4 regions of the Pantoea sp. X-Soil-YNGN-775 genome follow, and region 3 is predicted to be linked to each of the others. Evidence: predicted binding sites of a transcription regulator. Region 3 holds the regulator's gene; each other region holds the start of a gene.
What was found. The regulator CRP, encoded in region 3, controls carbon source genes, mostly activating them, when cyclic AMP is high. The targets are predictions, from matches to a motif close to ATGTGANNNNNNTCACAT.
Positions count from the first base shown of each region.

Region 1: msrB (peptide-methionine (R)-S-oxide reductase MsrB) is a predicted target of CRP. The motif match lies at 3,329-3,346, and genes of this name have one in related genera.
Region 2: AC6I8I_RS01555 (nucleoside-specific channel-forming protein Tsx) is a predicted target of CRP. The motif match lies at 1,218-1,235, and genes of this name have one in related genera.
Region 4: garD (galactarate dehydratase) is a predicted target of CRP. The motif match lies at 2,803-2,820, and genes of this name have one in related genera.

Region 1 is NZ_AP035945.1:2,200,360-2,205,333, reverse strand. Features, by position in the region: gene AC6I8I_RS10440 (MipA/OmpV family protein) at 1-232, shown strand, start outside; gene AC6I8I_RS10435 (aldo/keto reductase) at 305-1,156, shown strand; gene AC6I8I_RS10430 (D-hexose-6-phosphate mutarotase) at 1,153-2,049, opposite strand; gene gapA (glyceraldehyde-3-phosphate dehydrogenase) at 2,124-3,122, opposite strand; gene msrB (peptide-methionine (R)-S-oxide reductase MsrB) at 3,465-3,875, shown strand; gene AC6I8I_RS10415 (YeaC family protein) at 3,881-4,162, shown strand; gene pncA (bifunctional nicotinamidase/pyrazinamidase) at 4,237-4,845, opposite strand; gene ansA (asparaginase) at 4,862-4,974, opposite strand, start outside.
Region 2 is NZ_AP035945.1:348,848-353,821, reverse strand. Features, by position in the region: gene AC6I8I_RS01560 (sensor histidine kinase) at 1-1,149, shown strand, start outside; gene AC6I8I_RS01555 (nucleoside-specific channel-forming protein Tsx) at 1,427-2,293, shown strand; gene yjdN (VOC family metalloprotein YjdN) at 2,385-2,822, opposite strand; gene AC6I8I_RS01545 (LysR family transcriptional regulator) at 2,898-3,734, opposite strand; gene AC6I8I_RS01540 (amidohydrolase) at 3,913-4,974, shown strand, end outside.
Region 3 is NZ_AP035945.1:3,854,718-3,859,691, reverse strand. Features, by position in the region: gene AC6I8I_RS18185 (YccS/YhfK family putative transporter) at 1-1,969, opposite strand, end outside; gene crp (cAMP-activated global transcriptional regulator CRP) at 2,027-2,659, opposite strand; gene AC6I8I_RS18175 (OsmC family protein) at 2,963-3,367, shown strand; gene AC6I8I_RS18170 (phosphoribulokinase) at 3,874-4,743, opposite strand; gene AC6I8I_RS18165 (YheU family protein) at 4,805-4,974, opposite strand, start outside.
Region 4 is NZ_AP035945.1:3,267,275-3,272,248, forward strand. Features, by position in the region: gene AC6I8I_RS15180 (enolase C-terminal domain-like protein) at 1-1,035, opposite strand, end outside; gene AC6I8I_RS15185 (MFS transporter) at 1,047-2,393, opposite strand; gene garD (galactarate dehydratase) at 2,999-4,558, shown strand; gene AC6I8I_RS15195 (flavodoxin) at 4,665-4,974, opposite strand, start outside.

The sequences.
Region 1 (4,974 bases), 1.7 Mb from region 3:
TTACTACGGTGTTTCCGGCCATGAAAGCGCCCGTACCGGCATCAGCCGCTATAATCCGGATGACAGCTGGTCACCTTACGTCGAGCTGAGCGCCAGCTATCAGATTTCGCCGCAGTGGAACGTTGGCGTCGTCGGACGCTATACCCGTTTCGACAGCGAAATCAAAGACAGCCCGATGATTGATAAAAGCAGCCAGGCGACACTCTGGACCGGCGTCAGTTACACCTTCTGATAACGCACTAAACGAGGGCATTTTATGCCCTCTGTTCTTTTATGGGGCCTCATAATGGGGCGGGAGAGCGGAATGCGTAACCTCATCAATTTTGCCGGCCATCACTCTCTGCCGGTGATCGGCCAGGGCAGCTGGTATATGGGCGAAAACCCGGCGCAGCGTGCAACCGAAGTCGCTGCGCTGCAGGCCGGACTGGCGTGCGGTCTGCGCCTGATCGACACGGCAGAAATGTACGCTGACGGCGCGGCCGAAGAGGTGGTGGGTGAAGCGCTGCAGGGGCGTCGTGACCAGGCGCTGGTGGTGTCTAAAGTCTATCCGTGGAATGCCGGTGAGCAGGATGCCATTGAAGCCTGCGAGCGCAGCCTGCGCCGCCTGAGAACCGATTACCTCGATCTCTACCTGCTGCACTGGCGCGGTAACATTCCGCTGGAAGAGACGATACGGGCGATGGAATGTCTGCAGCAGCAGGGTAAAATCCGCTACTGGGGCGTCTCTAATTTCGATACCGATGATATGGCTGAGCTGTGGGATGAAGCGGGTGGGGCGCAGTGCGCGACCAATCAGGTGCTTTACCATCTCGGCTCACGCGGCATTGAATACGATCTGTTGCCAGCCTGCCAGCAGCGAAACCTGCCGATCATGGCTTATTGCCCGCTGGCGCAGGCCGGACGACTGCGCGAAAGCCTGTTCAGCGATCCTCAACTGACCCGACTTGCACAGCAAAAGGGCATCAGCGTGGCGCAGCTGCTGCTGGCCTGGGTGATCCGTCAGCCTGGGGTTATCGCCATTCCCAAAGCCAGTTCTGTCGCCCATGTGCAGGAAAATGCTGCGGCGCTGGAGGTGGTGCTGACAGAGGACGATCTCACCCTGATTAACCAGCGCTATCCGGCACCGCAGCACAAGTTGCCGCTCGACGTGGTTTAAGCTTTAACCGCCTCGCCGCTGATTTTTTTCTTCAGGCGGAAGGTGGTCGCCAGACGGGCCGGCTTTTCGCCTGCGCTGCGCAGTGGCTGGTTGATACGGGCCGTTTCCACGCAAACCATGGTCTTGTAGCCCTCATTCGGCATATCGGCCATGCTGCAGGAGAGCTCAACCCCTGGATTCCACGTCACAACGTCACTGTGATGGTGGTGATAGACTTCAATCTGCCGCTGAGCAGCCGGATCGTTGATCACTGAGCAATCTTCGGCTGCGGTAAAGATGCGGTCAATTCGGCCCGGATAGCGCTGCTTTCCGTCACTGCTGCCGATCTCACCCTGATTTACCTTGTCGATATAGCTGTTTCCCAGTCCTGACACTTCAACTCCGCTGATATCGCTGACGGTGAAATAACTGTGCAGGGCAGCGGTTGCTTCGAAGTCACCGTGCGCTTCCAGTTCGATTTCGCAGTGCTGGCCGAGCCGGAAGCGGGCAATTAACGTGAATTCATGCGGCCACAGCTTCAGCGTCTGAGCATTGCTTTCCAGCACCAGCGTCAGCATCACGCCATCTTCATTTTCATCATGCGCTGACAGCGTCCACGGCTGATTACGGGCAAAGCCGTGCGCCGGTTCGCCTGCCGGGCCAAACCATGGCCAGCAGATCGGCACGCCACCGCGAATCGCTTTACCGGGGGCAAACTGGCTCTTGTCGCTGAGCCACAGCACCGGCTGCTCACCGCTAGGCTGCCAGGCAATCAGATGGGCACCCTGCAGAGTCAGGGCGGCACGCACTTTGGGATGACTGACGATAATCGCCGGCAGTTCTCCAACCTGACGCTGCGACAGGTAAGGGGAGATCTGCGTCACCACCGGCAGAGAAAACAGTTTATCTTGCATGTTCGATTCCTTGCTGAGCGGATCAAAAAAAGGGCGACCGAAGTCGCCCTTATTCTCAGTGATGTCTGGCTGCCTTATTTAGCAGAAACCAGCGCAATCAGGTCGAGAACTTTGTTTGAGTAGCCAGTTTCGTTGTCGTACCAGGAAACCAGTTTCACAAAGTTGTCGTTCAGCGCGATACCGGCTTTAGCGTCAAACACTGAAGTCAGGATTTCGCCGTTGAAGTCAGTAGAAACTACGTCATCTTCAACATAGCCCAGCACGTCTTTCATCTCGCCTTCTGCAGCAGCTTTGATAGCAGCACAGATTTCTTTGTAAGAGGCCGCTTTTTCCAGACGTACAGTCAGGTCAACCACGGAAACGTTAGGGGTTGGTACGCGGAAAGCCATACCGGTCAGTTTGCCGTTCAGCTCTGGCAGAACTTTACCGACTGCTTTCGCTGCGCCAGTTGATGAAGGGATGATGTTCTGAGATGCGCCGCGGCCGCCGCGCCAGTCTTTGTGAGACGGGCCATCAACGGTTTTCTGAGTAGCGGTAGTTGCGTGAACAGTGGTCATCAGACCTTCAACGATACCAAACTTGTCGTTGATCACTTTTGCCAGTGGAGCCAGGCAGTTAGTGGTGCACGATGCGTTAGAAACGATATCCTGACCCTGGTATTTGTCGAAGTTTGCACCACGAACAAACATTGGGGTGTCATCTTTCGATGGACCGGTCAGAACAACTTTCTTCGCGCCTGCAGTGATGTGTTTACGTGCAGTTTCGTCAGTCAGGAAAATACCGGTTGCTTCAGCAACAACGTCAACGCCGACTTCGTCCCACTTCAGGTTAGCCGGATCTCTCTCAGAGGTAACACGGATTTTCTTGCCGTTAACAACCAGTGCGCCGTCCTGAACTTCTACGGTGCCGTCGAAACGACCGTGAGTAGAGTCATACTTCAGCATGTACGCCATGTAATCGGCGTCCAGCAGGTCGTTGATTGCAACGATTTCGATGTCAGAACGCTGTTGAGCAGCACGGAAAACGATGCGACCGATACGGCCAAAACCGTTGATACCTACTTTGATAGTCATATATTCCACCAGCTATTTGTTAGTGAATAAAAGGTTGCCTGTAAAATTACAAAAACCTTACCAGGCGTCAAGCGGAATCGTGTCAATTGTTGCGACAGGTCAATTCGCCTGAAAGGAATTATTCGATGCGCAATCGCTTGCGGACCGCCAATGATATCGCGCTTCGTTTAATCAATCGCCGAATATATAGGGATGCCCCGGATAAAAGGTGATCAAAGTCACAAATCCGGGTTGCAGACGTCGGACTGAAAGGGTGAGCACGAAAAAAGACCCGTCTTATGTTGATCATTTGTTAGAATAGTAGTCGAAATTTTCAGAATGGCACCTTCCGGAATCTTAAAAATGGCTAAAGACACCGCACCCGAAGCAAAAATTGCGCAGCTGACAGAAATGCAGCGGTATGTGACCCAGCATCGCGGAACGGAGCCGCCTTACAGTGGCGCACTGCTGCACAACAAGCAAGACGGCATTTACCACTGTCTGGTTTGTAACGCGCCGCTGTTTCTGTCTGAGACCAAATATGATTCAGGTTGTGGCTGGCCGAGCTTTTACCAGCCGGTAAGCGACGACGCGATTCGTTATATTGAAGATGATTCACACGGCATGCAGCGCATTGAGATTCGCTGTGGTCAATGTGACGCACATCTGGGACACGTTTTCCCTGATGGCCCGCAGCCGACCGGAGAACGCTATTGCGTCAACTCCGCCTCACTGAATTTTACCGACGAGCAGGGCGAACAGACCAAAGGATAAGGGCGATGAAGCAGCAACTTGAAGCGATGCTCGCCGCAATGACGCCAGAAGTCTATCAGCGACTGGCAACGGCGGTAGAGATTGGTAAATGGCCGGATGGCGTGGCGCTAACCCAGGAACAGCGCGACAATTGTCTGCAGCTGGTGATGCTGTGGCAGGCGCGGCATAACGACAGCCCGCAGCACATGACTATCGGCAAAGACGGCGAGATGGTGACGAAGTCTAAAAAGCAGCTTAAGGAAGAGTTCGGTATCGACTCAGACGTGACCCGCATCAACCTGCACTGAGTGAGCCATGTTCACCGTCAGTGGGTGATCTGTCTTCACCGGGCAAAAAAAAGCTGGCTTAGCGCCAGCTTTTTTTATATCAGCACCGCGCCCTGGGCGGTCATTTGCGCGAAGGCGATCTCACTGTCTTCGGGATTCAGGTTCACGCCGCGACAGCCTTCTTTGACCACTTCAACCTGGTAGCCCAGCTCGAGCGCGTCCAGTACGCTGTATTTCACACAGTAGTCGGTCGCCAGCCCCAGCACTACCAGATGGGTAATCTCGCGTTCGCGTAACCAGCTGTCGAGTTCGGTTTTGCGGCGATGGCCGTTATCGAAGAAGGCGCTGTAGCTGTCAACATCCTGATCCTGCCCCTTATGAAACACCGCATCAAACAGCGAACGATCGAGGTCAGGATGGAAATCGGCCCCCTGGCTGCCCTGAATGCCGTGATCCGGCCACCAGATCTGCGCCAGACCGTTTAATTCGCCAAGGGTGTAGACCGGCTCGCCGGAGACCGAGGCAAAACTGCCGTGATCGGCCGGATGCCAGTCCTGCAGCGCGACCACCGGTTCACCGTTCTGGATAAAGGTGCGTGCATAGCGGTTGGCAACCTCAACGGTCTGGTCGCCTTCGTGGACGGCCATTGGGCCGCCCGGACAAAAATCATTCTGGATATCAATAATGATCAGTGCGCGTTTCATTACAAGTCGCTCCGTCTCAATCTTCTGTCAGTTCACCGCGCAGATTCTGCTGCATTTTGCTGCGTATTTCATCGGCGGAGAGGTTCTGGCTAAGTAAGAAGTGCAACTTAGTCAGTGCTGCCTCAACGG
Region 2 (4,974 bases), 730 kb from region 3:
ATCACGCCTGATAAAGCCAAGAGCGCCTTTGTGGTACAGCTGTGGGATAACCAGGGCCGGCTGCGCGCCAGCTCATGGCCGGAACTGCACGCGCCGCTGCAAACCCAGCGCGGTTACCGTGATGTAGACGTAGGGCACTGTGATGACTGTGAATGGCGCATCTACACCCGACCGGGCCAGCCTGGCAGTGAGATCAAGACCATTCAGGTGATGCACAATCTCAGCTACATGAAAGCGCTGATGGTAAAACGGGCGCTGGCGGCGATCATTCCGTTGATCCTGATGATGCCGCTGTCGCTGCTGGTGATCTGGCTGGTGGTCCGCAAGATCACCCGCGATCTGCAGGTCGCCTCGCGGCAGATTGCGGCGCAGGAGACGCACCATCCGCACAATGTCTCACCCGAAGGGCTGCCGGATGAGATCCTGCCGCTGGTCGCCGCGTATAACTCGTTGCTGAACAAGCTGCGTGAGGCCTGGTCGTCGCAGCGGCAGTTCCTCGAAGATGCCGCCCATGAACTGCGTACGCCGGTCACCGCTGTCACGTTGCAGCTGGAGAACCTGCGGCAGCATATTCAGCCTGGCGAGGCCAGCCGGCAGTTCAGTCAGCTCGAAGCGGGCGTGACGCGCACCCGGCATCTGGTAACCCAGTTACTGAACGTGTCACGTCAGGAAGATCAAAGTGTGGTCGCCAGCATTGAGCAAATTGAACTGGAAGATCTGCTGAAAGAGAGCATTGAACAGTTAATGGTGGTGGCGGATAAACGCGGCATTGATATCGGCTTTAATGGTTCGACCCAGTATCGTCTGCAGGCCAGTCGGTCTGAACTGCGCAGCCTGTTTGATAACCTGATTGGTAACGCCATGTTGCACACCCCGGAAGGCAGCCTGGTGGATGTTCTGCTGCATCGGGTGGCGGGCCGGACGGTGGTCGATATCGTCGATAACGGACCGGGAATGCCGGAAGCCTTTATTGAACGCGCCTTTGACCGATTCACCCGTTCGCCTGACGTTAAGGCGCAGGGCAGCGGCCTCGGCTTATCGATTGTGCGCAGCGTCGCGCAGAAGCATCAGATTCAGGTCGCCCTCTCCAATTGCCTGACGCCACAGGGTGCCATTTGTGGTTTGCAGGTCCGCGTCACTTTTCCCTGATCCCGCCCATTTGATCACGAACCAGACAACGTAAACGGTTGCCTGGTTCCGTTCGCTTACTGCCATTATTGTGAAGCGCATCACATTTTCACTGAATTGTAATGCAACACTTTTTGACAAACGTGAGCAAAATCTATTTTCTATCGCTGTGTTGCAGGCACGCTACGCGAGCTGAAAACTGGCTGTTTTGTCCTGAATAACTCACTCCCCACCCAGGGATCGACTTCTCTCTGACTGCGCCTGCTGTGCAGCGGTCAAAAGCATGTGGTTAATGATAATGAAATTCAAAACGTTGATAGCAGGTGCCGTGCTGGCATGTTCCTGGACAGGTGTTGCGCAAGCCGCTGATAGCGATCCGCAATACCTGTCCGACTGGTGGCATCAGAGCGTAAACGTGGTGGGCAGCTACCACACCCGCTTTGGGCCACAGTTCAACAACGACGTTTATCTGGAATATGAAGCGTTTGCCAAAAAAGACTGGTTCGATTTTTATGGTTATCTCGATCTGACCAACTTCTTCGGCGTCGGTAACAGCAACGCCAACGGTATCTTTGACCACGGTTCTCCGATGTTTATGGAGATTGAACCACGCTTCTCAATCGACAAACTGACCGGTACCAGCCTGGCGTTTGGACCGTTCAAAGAGTGGTATTTCGCCAATAACTACATTTACGACATGGGCCGTAACAGCGATAACCGCCAGAACACCTGGTACATGGGTCTGGGCACCGATATCGATACCCACAGCGATGTGGGCCTGTCACTCAACGTTTATGCCAAATATCAGTGGGAAAACTACGGCGCTGCGAATGAAAACAGCTGGGATGGCTATCGCTTCAAGGTGAAATATTTCGTGCCGATCACCACGCTGTGGGGCGGTAACCTTGGCTATGTAGGCTTTACCAACTTTGACTGGGGCTCCGATCTTAACGAGAAAGGCGGATCGTCGCGCACCAGCAACTCTATCGCCTCCAGTCACATCCTGTCGCTGGGTTACGATCACTGGCACTTTTCGGCCGTGGCGCGTTATTTCCACAATGGCGGTCAGTGGGCGGATGGGCAGGAGCTGAATTTCGGCAACGGTCCGTTTGAAGTGAAATCGACCGGCTGGGGTTACTATCTGGTAGCGGGTTACAACTTCTGATAAGCACGTGGCTGGCTGCAAAGCTGGCCACAGTGACTGTGACCTGAAAACGGCGCCGCTGTTGACGGCGCCGATCGGCTAAACCACGCAATTATTCCTGCGGTTTCACCACGTTAATGCGCCATGGAATGCCGAATTTATCGATAAACATCGCAAATCCATTCGACCAGAACGTCTCCTGCCACGGGGTCGTCACTTTACCGCCCACTGACAGTTTCTCAAACCAGGTTTTACCCTGCTCCGCGTCAGTGGTGGCGAGGCTGACCGCGTAACCAGCATGATCGGACGCAGGCGGCTTCTGGGTGTTACCGTCGCTCAGCATCAACTCTCCCTGACCGATGCGCAGATGTGCGTGCATGATTTTTTCCGGCGGCTGTGGCGGCGCGGATTGATCGCCGACCTGCTCGCCCTGCTCTGGCATGTCGCCAAAGGTCATTTTCTCCAGCAGTTTCCCGCCTGTGGCCTGCAGGTAAAACCCGATTGCCTCTTCACAGCGACCATAGAGAAACAGATATGGACAGACTTGCATCGTCACCTCCGATTGTGGGTTGAACTCACGTTTACGCGAATACACCAAGTGTAGACGATGAAAGAACGCTGCCGCTCAGCGCTGGCAATAACGGCGAAATAACTGCGCCATATAACTGCTCATCGGGGTCAGCGCAGTATCCTTACGCTGAATCAGATAAAACATCGCTTTGGGCAACGGCTCATCCAGCGTCAGCGCCACCAGCGACCGGCCGAGAATCGGATCGTCGATCACATCCACCGATAAAATACTGATGAAATCGCTTTGCGCCACCAGGCTGGTACAGGCCATAAAGGTTTCGCAGGTCACCACGATTTTCGGTGCCATGCCGCGTTCGTCGAACAGATCGTGCAGCAGGCGATAATAGCTGCCCTTGGGCGTCGGCATGGTCCAGTCAGCCTGCTGTAATTCGGCCAGCGAACGGGCTTTTTCCAGCGGATGGCCCTTACGCACCACCACTTTGTACTCACGCTCCATCATGCGTTCATACATCAACTCCTGATCGAGATGGCTTTGATCGTAAGTATTGATGGTGAAATCGAGCGCGCCCTGCCGCAGCTCATGTACCATCGACACCAGCTGCCCTTCGACGATGCGCACCTTCACCAGCGGGTATTCACGATGAAACTGGTTAATCACCTGCGGCATGATGGTGCGTGCCACGCTGCCGCCGACGCCAATGTTCACCTGACCGCCGCCCAGCCCCAGCCGCTGCTGGATATCCTCCTGCGCCACCCGCAGCTCGGCCAGAACCAGACTGGCATGACGAAAAAAGTTATCACCGATGTCGGTTAAGACCACGCCCTGCTGACGACGGATAAACAGCCGTGCGCCAAGTTCACGCTCCAGTTCCTGAATCGCTTTGGTTAATGCTGGCTGCGAAAGCCCGGAAAGACGGCTCGCCGCACGGATACTGCCCTAGCGCGCCACGTCGACAAAGGCGCGCAGCTGATGAAGCTTGAGGTTGGCAGACATAGATTTTGTGATAACCGTTGTTTATCAGTCACAAGATATTCGCATCTTATGCCGGTTATTACCATTGTGTAGATTCGAAGCAGTGCGTAAAAAACCAACAGTAAGGATCCTGCCGATGAATACCCTTTCCGACCATATCAGTGCCCGGCTGGCGCAGTTAAAAAGCTGGCGACGGGAGTTCCACCACTATGCCGAATCTGGCTGGGTCGAGTTCCGCACCGCCACCCGGGTGGCTGACGAACTGCACCAGCTGGGTTATCAACTGCAACTGGGCCGTGAGGTGATAGATGCCGACGCGCGCATGGGCTTACCCAGCGAAGACGTGCTGAAGCAGCAGGAAGCCCGGGCGCTAGAACAGGGGGCTTTACCGCAGTGGATCAGCCACTTCTCCGGCGGATTTTGCGGCATCGTGGCGACGCTGGATACCGGCCGTCCCGGTCCGGTTATCGGCTTTCGGGTCGACATGGACGCGCTTGATCTCAACGAGAGCCAGGCCGCAGATCACCTGCCACAGCGTGAAGGCTTCGCCTCCTGCAATCCCGGCATGATGCACGCCTGCGGTCATGATGGTCACACCACCATCGGCCTCGGTCTGGCGTCGGTATTAATGGCGATGAAAGATCAGCTGAGCGGCACGATTAAACTCATTTTCCAGCCGGCCGAAGAGGGCGTGCGCGGTGCCAAAGCGATGGTGGCGGCAGGCGTGGTGGATGATGTGGATCTGTTTACTGCCATTCATCTCGGCACCGGCGTGCCGGCGGGCGAACTGGTGTGCGGCAGCGACAGTTTCCTCGCCACCACCAAACTCGACGTCAATTTTACCGGCGTCGGCGCGCATGCCGGTGGCCGACCGGAAGAGGGTCGCAATGCCCTGCTGGCGGCGGCCCAGGCCACGCTGGCGCTGCACGGTCTTACCCAGCACAGCGGCGGGGTGGCCCGGGTTAACGTTGGCGTATTGCAGGCCGGTACCGGTCGTAACGTGGTACCCGACTGTGCGCTGCTGAAAGTCGAAACCCGCGGCATTACCAATCAGGTTAATGATGACATTTACCAGCAGGCGCTGCGGGTCATTGCCGGCGCGGCGGCTATGTATGGCGTTGAACATCAGGTGCAGCTGATGGGGGCTGCGCGCAGTTCTACCCCGACCCAGCCGTGGGTGGACTTCATCCACCAGCAG
Region 3 (4,974 bases):
GCACATGCTGTTCGACGACTGTCACCGGCCCTTCATTAATATTTTCTACCTCATCCAGCAGGTTAACCTGCGAACTGGCACCGTCATATTCCAGCCGCTGCTGACAACGTTGCAGCGCAATTTCGCAGGACTGCAGATAGCGCTCAGCTAACGAGGCGGTCAGCATGGTGTGTTCGCGCGCCAGAATCGTCATTGCATTGATGTGCTCAACAATAAACTGGCTGTGGGTGACCCACAGACGCATATCTTTGAGGTACTGAGCGTTGAAAGCCGGTTCCTGCATCGCCTGGTTCAGGGAGTTAAACAGCGCATTGTGCGCCTGATTGACCCGTATCCGCTGGTACGCCAGTTTCTCCGGCGACTGTTCCGCCCCCAGCAGCAGCCGTAGCGCATCCTGATAGGTTTCCAGTGCGTCGTGGGCGTTCTGCCGCAGTAAGCCGCTCTGCCACTGCGGCCACAGCCACAGCATTCCGCCAAAGGCGATCAGGCAACCCATCAGCGTATCCATCAGGCGTGGCAGCAGGAACTGCGCCCCGTTCAGCGACAGCAGCTGCAGCGAGTAGACCGCCGTCACCGTAAAACCAATCATCGACCAGCCGTAAAACTGGCGGGTAAACCGGTAGCTGATAAAGGTGATCAGCAGCATGATCAGCAGCACCAGCGACTCCGGCACCGCCAGGCGTAAGGTGGCAGCCGCAATCACCAGACCGGCAAACGTGCCCAGCGCCCGGTGCTGGATGCGGACGCGGGTGGCACCGTAGCCGTTCTGGCTGACGAACATAATGGTCATCAGAATCCAGTACGGCTTAGGAATGTTGAAAAACAGCGCCAGCGCGCTGCCCAGCATCAGCATCACCGCAAAGCGACCGGCGGTGCGCAGCGCCGATGAACGCCACGACAGGTAGCTGCGCAGTGCCGGCAAAAGCGGCAGACGGCGCTGGCGATCGGCCATCAGGTCACGTTGATAGAGCGGCTTTTGGGTGCGAAGCACCCGCGCAATACGATTGAAGTGATAGAGGCAGAAATTCCCCACCGGATTATCAGGATGCTGACGGGCGATTTTTTCCAGCGCGCTGAGCTGCTTCTCCATGCCAAAACGATCCGGTAACTGGTGATAGAGAATGTTATCCGCCAGCACCCGTAAGCGGGCCGAAATAGTCTGGGCATTCCAGCGGATCACCGCTTCGGCATGGCTCTGCTCCACCAGTTTCTGCACCTCTTCCGGCTGATGCAGGCTGACCGAGATGTGTTCCTGCAGGTCCAGCGCCACCTGAAAGGCGCGGGTCAGCCGCTTATGGCTGTGATCCCGGCTGGCGGAAAGCATGTGCATCTGCTGGTAACAGGTGGTGATCATATCGACCACTTTCTGCTGGCGCGCCAGCAGCGGCGGCAGGGCCTTTTCCGGGTCGGTCAGCTGGGTCAGCAGGGTATATTTGGCATCGCAATAGTTGGCCAGTTCGCGGTAGATCAGGCTCAGGCTTTCACGCATCGGCTGCTCTTTCCACAGCCAGAACCAGAACCAGTTAAACAGCCCATACCATAGCGTGCCGCCGATATAGAGCAGCGGCGGCACATAGATCGGCATACGGCCAATCAGGCTCAGCGTGAAGATGGCGGCGATCAGGGTGCCGGGCAGCAGGCGGCCGTGCAGCGGACTGATTTCGCCGGTGACCCCCAGCAGCAACGGCAAGGCGAACAGAATCAGCGGCAGCGGAATGGCGTGCTGCGTCAGCCACTGAATCAGAAAGCTGCCGAGCGCAAACAGGCTGCCGCCGACAATCAGGCGTTTGAAGAAGCGTTTATGCGGGGTATCCAGACCGGCGATATTGCAACAGGCGGGAACTAACGAGAACAGCAGACCTTTTTGCAGGTCGCCAGCCAGCCAGCCCAGCGCCACGGGCAGACAGAGCACCAGGGTTTGCCGCAAGGCGTAGTTGACTTCAGGATGGTAAATAATTCGACGCCACATCGGCCCAACACAAACAATAACGGCGCGATGTTGCCATCACGCCGTGGGTGACAGGAATTAGCGGGTGCCGTAAACGACGATGGTTTTGCCGTGTGCAGAGATCAGATTCTGATCTTCCAGCATCTTCAAAATACGGCCCACGGTTTCACGTGAACAACCAACGATTTGGCCAATTTCCTGACGAGTAATTTTAATTTGCATGCCGTCGGGATGCGTCATGGCGTCTGGCTGCTTCGCCAGGTTAAGCAGAGTCTGAGCAATGCGTCCGGTCACGTCGAGGAAAGCGAGGTTACCCACTTTTTCAGACGTAACCTGCAGGCGACGCGCCATCTGCGACGACAGTCGCATCAGGATATCCGGGTTAACCTGGATCAGCTGACGGAATTTCTTGTAGGAAATCTCCGCCACTTCGCACGCGGTTTTCGCACGTACCCAGGCGCTGCGCTCCTGACCTTCTTCGAACAGGCCAAGCTCGCCAATGAAATCGCCCTGATTCAGGTAAGAAAGAATCATCTCTTTGCCTTCTTCATCTTTGATCAGAACCGCAACGGAACCTTTCACGATGTAGTAAAGCGTTTCAGCTTTTTCACCTTGATGAATCAGCGTACTTTTGGATGGATACTTGTGAATATGGCAATGGGACAGGAACCATTCGAGTGTAGGGTCTGTTTGCGGTTTGCCGAGAACCATTCGCTATTATCCTCTGTTGTAATCGTGCCCAAAATACAGGGGGCAGTTTTCCCTGTCAGGCGATGAAAGCTTCAAGCGTTTCCCTTACAGGAAATTATTCGGGCTGCATTCGGCGCAGTGCGCATCATTCTTCCCGGCTTCGCCATCAGGTGACGAAAAATATTTTCAGCACTGTTTGTAGCACAGCTTTTGCCGACTGTCTTCTGTTGTCTCGCTTCAGCTAACAGCGGATTTCTCTGGATTGCTGTTTACCAGGCGAAAGCGTACTCTGACGGCAAAACCGCATATTCTGGAGCGAAAATCATGCAGGCAAGAGTGAAATGGGTAGAAGGACTGACATTCCTCGGTGAGTCGTCATCCGGTCATCAGGTGTTAATGGATGGCAATTCGGGTGATAAAGCGCCCAGCCCAATGGAGATGGTGCTGATGGCGGCGGGCGGATGCAGCGCCATCGACGTGGTTTCAATTCTGCAAAAAGGTCGCAACGATGTGGCTGATTGTGAAGTGAAACTGACCTCAGAACGTCGTGAAGAAGCGCCGCGAATCTTTACGCACATCAACCTGCACTTTATCGTGAGCGGCAAAGCGCTACAGGATAAGGCGGTCTCACGCGCGGTGGATCTTTCTGCTGAAAAATATTGCTCGGTCGCTATCATGCTGGGTAAAGGCGTCACCATCACCCACAGCTATGAAGTGATCGAACTGTAATAGCCGCAAGGGTCATTGCAGACCTGCTAACTTCACTTCCAGTATCTGATGCAGGTTGATTTAAGACTGTGCCTGGGCAGGGAATCCGTTTTGATACTGTGCCTGGGCAGGGAACCGGGTCAGATCGGAAAGTCGCTTAAGCCAATCCCTGGCCGCTCGACCCGCGCCGTCCCTGGCGCGGGACGCTTTCCTCTTCTGACCCGGTTCCCTGCGTGTTGAACTTATCTATTGCTGCCAGATTCTTTCTGCCCAGGGTTTGTCTGTAGCGACCTTCCTGAAACCGGATGCGGTTGTCGGACGTGAAGCGAAGGGAGCATATGCCTGTAGCAAAGCATCGCGGGCCAGGGATGGCCCGCGCTGAGCCTGCCAGGGATAGCGGTTTTGCGTCTTTGCGAAAGGTGTATGCTCCCTGAAGCCTGCCCAGGGGTAAGTCTTTAGCCGCAGGAAAGCCAGTTTTACTATCTTTGTTAAAGACATCTGCTCTCAGAGCGGTTTTTGCTGGCCTCTTACTCTATCCGCTTGCCTTCCACCAGCCGCTTCACCAGCGGACCCATGATCAGCTCCATCGCCAGCCCCATTTTCCCGCCCGGCACCACCAGCGTATTGATATGCGAAATGAACGATCCCTGCAGCATCGCCAGCAGATAAGGAAAGTCGATATCGTCCAGCGCCTGAAAATGGATCACCACGAAGCTCTCATCCAGTGACGGAATCGCGCGGGCGGCAAACGGATTCGAAGTGTCGACCGTCGGCACCCGCTGGAAGTTCAGGTGGGTGCGCGAGAACTGTGGCGTAATGAAATTAATGTAATCTTCCATTGAACGCACCACCGAATCCATTACTGCTTCACGCGAATGGCCGCGTTCGCTGGTGTCACGCACCAGCTTCTGAATCCACTCGAGGTTAACAATCGGCACCACGCCTACCAGCAGGTCGACATGTTCCGCCACGTTATGCTGGGCGGTCACTACGCCACCGTGCAGTCCTTCGTAAAACAGGATATCGGTGTTTTGCGGCAGCGGCTGCCACGGCGTAAAGGTGCCCGGCACCTGATTCCACGGCACCGCTTCATCATAGGTATGCAGGTACTTACGCGACTGGCCCTGGCCGTCGAGCCCATACTGCCTGAAGCTCTGCTCCAGTAAGCCAAAGTCATTGGCTTCCGGACCGAAATAGCTGACATGACGGCCTAAATCGCGCGCCTTGCGGATCGCCATATCCATTTCAGGGCGGGTGAAGCGGTGGAAACTGTCGCCTTCCAGTTCGGCTGCGTGCAGATCAAGCTGCTGAAAAATTTTACGGAACGCGAGACTGGTGGTGGTGGTCCCCGCGCCGCTGGAACCGGTGACGGCGATTATCGGATGGCGTGCTGACATAAAAAAGCTCCCTGTGAAATCGGGCCATGCGCATTGTTACCATGAATTGCCGCTGGCTGCATCAGCCGCGAAATTCTTTGCGCGGCATGATATTGACCGATTCATGCAGTTCCGACCACACCAGCACTACTTCGCCGGTTTCCAGCTGGCGGCGCACGTCAGCCACTTTTTCGTTCAGGCTGCGTTCCTGCTCGCCGTAGTCGGTGCCTTCACGCAGTACGAAAGTTTCAA
Region 4 (4,974 bases), 590 kb from region 3:
AATGTCGAAGTGGTTATTAGAATGACAGCCCCACGTCAGGCCCCATTCATCGCACAGCTGCGCCACCCGCACCGCACCGCTCAGCGTCCAGAAGTGTGGATCGGCTAACGGAATATCGACCGCGTTGAGCATCACCGCGTGGTTCATCTCGCGCCAGTTGGTGGCGATCATGTTGGTGGCGACCGGTAAGCCGGTGGCGCGCCGGAACTCCGCCATCACCTCGCGCCCTGAGTAGCCCTGCTCCGCACCGCAGGGATCTTCGGCGTAGCTCAGCACCTCCGCCATGCCTTTGCACAGGGCGATGGCTTCATCCAGAAGCCAGGCGCCGTTGGGATCAACCGTAATACGCGCATCCGGGAAGCGCTGCTTCAGCGCCGCGGCGGTCGCGATCTCCTGTTCGCCTGGCAGCACGCCGCCTTTGAGTTTGAAATCTTTAAAGCCATATTTGTCCTGCGCCGCCTCTGCCAGTCGTACTACCGCCTCGCTACTCAGTGCTTCCTGATGACGCAGGTGATACCACTCATGGCTGGCCTGTTCACCACTCAGGTAAGGCAGATCGGTCTTGCGACGGTCGCCGAGGTAGAACAGATAGCCCAGCACCGTAACTTCATCACGCTGCTTGCCGGGACCGAGTAACTCCGCCACCGGTACGCCGAGGCACTGGCCCAGCAGATCGAGCAGCGCCGCTTCCAGCGCCGCCACCGCATTGACCCGCAGCTCAAAGGTCCAGGCCCCGTTACCGAAAGTGGTAAAGTCAGCCGACTGGTTGCCCTTGTGCACCTGCTGCACCAGCCGGTTCATCCGGGCAATCTGCTGGCCTTTGACCTGCGGAATCGCCTCAACCAGCGTCTGATAGATGGTATCGCCGCCTGGCGCTTCACCAACGCCGGTATGGCCGGCGCTGTCGGTGAGCACCACGATGTTACGGGTGAAGCAGGCATTGTGTGCTCCGCCGATGTTAAGCAGCATGCTGTCATAACCGGCGACCGGGATAACCTGCATCTCTGTGATTACCGGTGAACTTTGCGTATGCATGTTGCGTCCTCTTATGGCCGGGTTTTCAGTTCGACACGTTTGATATCACCGGCAATCACCAGGAAGCTGAATGCGGCCATAAAGGCGTGAATACCCACATAGATCAGCGCACCTTCGAAGGATCCGCTGGTGGCGATGATGTAACCGATGGCGATCGGCGTCACAATGCCAGAGAGGTTACCGAACATGTTGAACAGACCGCCGCTCAGGCCACTGATCTCTTTCGGTGCAGTATCTGCCATCACCGCCCAGCCCAGTGCGCCAATCCCTTTACCAAAGAACGCCAGCGCCATGAAGAACACCACCACCCATTCGGTTTCGGTGTAGTTACACATCACCATCGAAATGGAGAGCAGCATGCCGAGCACTATCGGCGTTTTACGGGCGATATTCAGCGAGCCGGTTTTGCGCATCAGCCAGTCAGAGATTACCCCGCCCAGTACGCCACCAAGGAAGCCGCACACCGCCGGAATCGAGGCAATAAAGCCCGCTTTCAGAATCGACATGCCGCGTGCCTGGACCAGATAGACCGGGAACCAGGTAATAAAAAAGTAGGTTAAGGCGTTAACGCAGTATTGACCGAGATAGATGCCTAACATCATGCGTGAAGTCAGCAGCTGTTTGATCTGGAACCACTTCTCGTTCCAGCTCACTTTACGGCTCTCCTTTTTAACATCCATATTGATCAGCGCACCGCCCTGCTCCATATACTCCAGCTCGGCTTTATTCACGCCGGGATGATCGGTAGGGTCGTGGATGACTTTCAGCCAGATAAAGCTGAGGATGATGCCGAGGCCGCCCATGAACCAGAACACGTGCGCCCAGCCCACTGAAGAGACCAGCCAGCCCATGATCGGTGCGAAGATGACGGTGGCGAAGTATTGCGCCGAGTTGAAGATCGCTACTGCGGTGCCGCGCTCCTGCGCCGGGAACCAGGCCGCAACGATGCGGCTGTTACCAGGAAAGGATGGCGCTTCGGCCAGCCCTACCAGGAAACGCAGGATGAACAGCGACATGATGATACCGAAGCCGCTGAACAGATCGACGAAGCCCTGCAGAAAAGTAAACAGCGACCAGGTAAAAATGCTCCAGAAATAGACCCGTTTTGAGCCGAAGCGGTCAAGCAGCCAGCCACCCGGAATCTGACCAATAACGTAAGCCCATGAGAAGGCAGAGAAGATGTAGCCCAGTCCGACTGAATCGAGGCCAATATCTTTGGACATCGCTGAACCGGCAATCGAAATGGTTGCGCGGTCGCCGTAGTTGAATGAGGTGACAATAAATAACATCACCACAATCCAGTAACGGGCGTTGGTGCGCTTCTGCACCGCTTCCGCTGTCTGGCTGAAACTATTCATGATGCACTCCTGAAATATAGCGTGAGCTACATTCGCTCTGACTGCATACACATCGCGTTGGGTATCAGAGAGAAATAAGGTTAAACACGGCGATCTTTTTTTTTGGCAAATCTTTATTACCCTTTTGCCGTTTCAGCGGCAGCCTGCCGGTTAACAGCCCTCATCAGCGCAGGCGGATAAGGCCGGTGCGGCAGGCAACAAATGGGTAAAGCGTCGTGACGGATAACCTGATCTGGTTAACGAAAATCAGTATAAGAACAGCCCGCAGCGATGACATTGGAGCATCGCCCTGGAATGGAATCGATGTTTACGGGATTATTTGGCATTTGCACAGAATCCTGCGGCATGGCTCACGGAACCTGTAAATATCGGTCGTTTAACCAGCCAGAAAGCCGGTTTCCCACGCTGTTTGTGAGGGTCTTCACTTGCTTTTGGTTAATCGACCCAAAACGTGGCTATAAATCTTTTCAAAGCCGGTCAATTGCACAATGTACAGCCCACAGCGCCTCCTTATACTGAAGCTGGCAAATAGTGAGCGACTGACGGGTAACAACACGACAACAACGCACCGCACAAGTACGGTACGACAGACGGGAAGGTGAGCGATGACCCCTACAACAACTGAACAACCGCTCTATATCAAAGTCCATGAGCACGATAATGTCGCGATTGTGGTCAACAGCCTCGGACTGCCAGCCGGCACCCGCTTTGCTGATGGCCTGACGCTGACTGAGCATGTGCCGCAAGGGCATAAAGTTGCGCTCAACGCGATCGCGCAGGGCGCAGCAATCGTGCGCTACGGCGAAATCATTGGTTATGCGCTGCGCGACATTGCCGAGGGCAGCTGGATTGATGAGTCGCTGGTGACGCTGCCAGAAGCGCCGCCGCTGGCCAGCCTGCCGCTGGCGACTCAGGTCCCTGCTGAACTGCCTGCGCTGGAAGGCTATACCTTTGAAGGCTATCGCAACGCCGATGGCAGCGTCGGAACGCGTAACCTGCTCGGCATCACCACCAGCGTGCACTGCGTGGCGGGCGTGGTAGATCATGTTGTGCAATTGATTGAGCGTGATTTACTGCCGCGCTATCCCAACGTCGATGGCGTTGTCGCCCTGAATCATCTTTATGGCTGCGGCGTGGCGATCAATGCGCCGGCGGCAGTGGTGCCAATTCGCACCATCCACAACCTGGCGCTGAATGCTAATTTCGGCGGCGAAGTGATGATTGTCAGTCTGGGCTGCGAAAAATTACAGCCGGAAAGGCTGCTGACCGGCACGCCAGACGTACAGCCAATCTCGCTGGAAGAGCATGACATTGTGCGTCTGCAGGATGAGAAGCTGGTGGGATTCGGCGCCATGGTTGACGAAATTTTGCAGGTCGCCGAGCGTCACCTTAAGCGGCTTAATCAGCGCCAGCGTGAAACCTGTCCCGCCTCAGAGCTGATCGTCGGTATGCAGTGTGGCGGCAGCGATGCCTTCTCTGGCGTAACCGCCAATCCCGCCGTGGGTTTCGCCTCCGATCTGCTGGTGCGCTGTGGCGCCACCGTGATGTTCTCTGAAGTCACGGAGGTCCGTGATGCGATTCATCTGCTGACGCCGCGAGTGATTAATGAGGAGGTTGGTAAGCGCTTACTGGAGGAGATGGCCTGGTATGACGACTATCTCAATCAGGGTCAGACTGACCGCAGCGCTAACCCTTCGCCCGGCAATAAAAAAGGCGGGCTGGCCAACGTGGTGGAAAAAGCGCTCGGCTCCATTGCGAAATCGGGCCGCAGCGCGATTGCAGAAGTGCTGTCACCGGGACAGCGCCCTACCCGTCGCGGATTAATCTACGCCGCCACCCCCGCCAGTGATTTCGTCTGCGGTACCCAACAGATGGCCTCCGGCATTACCCTGCAGGTGTTTACCACCGGGCGCGGTACGCCTTACGGGCTGGCGGCCATTCCGGTGATCAAGATGGCAACGCGTAATGCGCTGGCCGAGCGCTGGCACGATCTGATGGATATTAATGCCGGGACTATTGCAACCGGCGAGGAGAGTATTGAGCAGGTGGGCTGGCGACTGTTTGAGTTGATTCTGGATATTGCCAGCGGCCGCAAACAGACCTGGTCAGATCGCTGGGGAATACGTAACCAGCTGGCGGTATTTAACCCGGCACCGATTACCTGATCCCAGGCTGCGCCCGGATGGCCATGGCGGCTATCCGGGCCGGCTCTTGCCCGCCGTCACGGCGACGGATTGTCGCGACCAACGCTGCGCGCCAAGCCGCGGCGGATTACAGCAGCGTGCCCCAGGCCTCAACCCACGGAGAAGTGACTGCTTCCGGCTCGGGATTTTCACCGGCATCAACCAGCAGGACCTCACCCACGCGCTGCGCACTCTGCTCCTGCAACAGCGCATCAAAGGTTTTGCCCGCGCCACAAAAATGCTCATAGCTGCTGTCACCCAGCGCAATGACGCCATAACGCAGCGTCGGCTGATAACCCAGCTTATCTTTTACCGCGTGGAATAGCCCCGAAATGGTATCGGGAAAATCGCCGTGTCCGGTGGTAGAGGTGACAATCAACGCCACATCGCTGGCATAA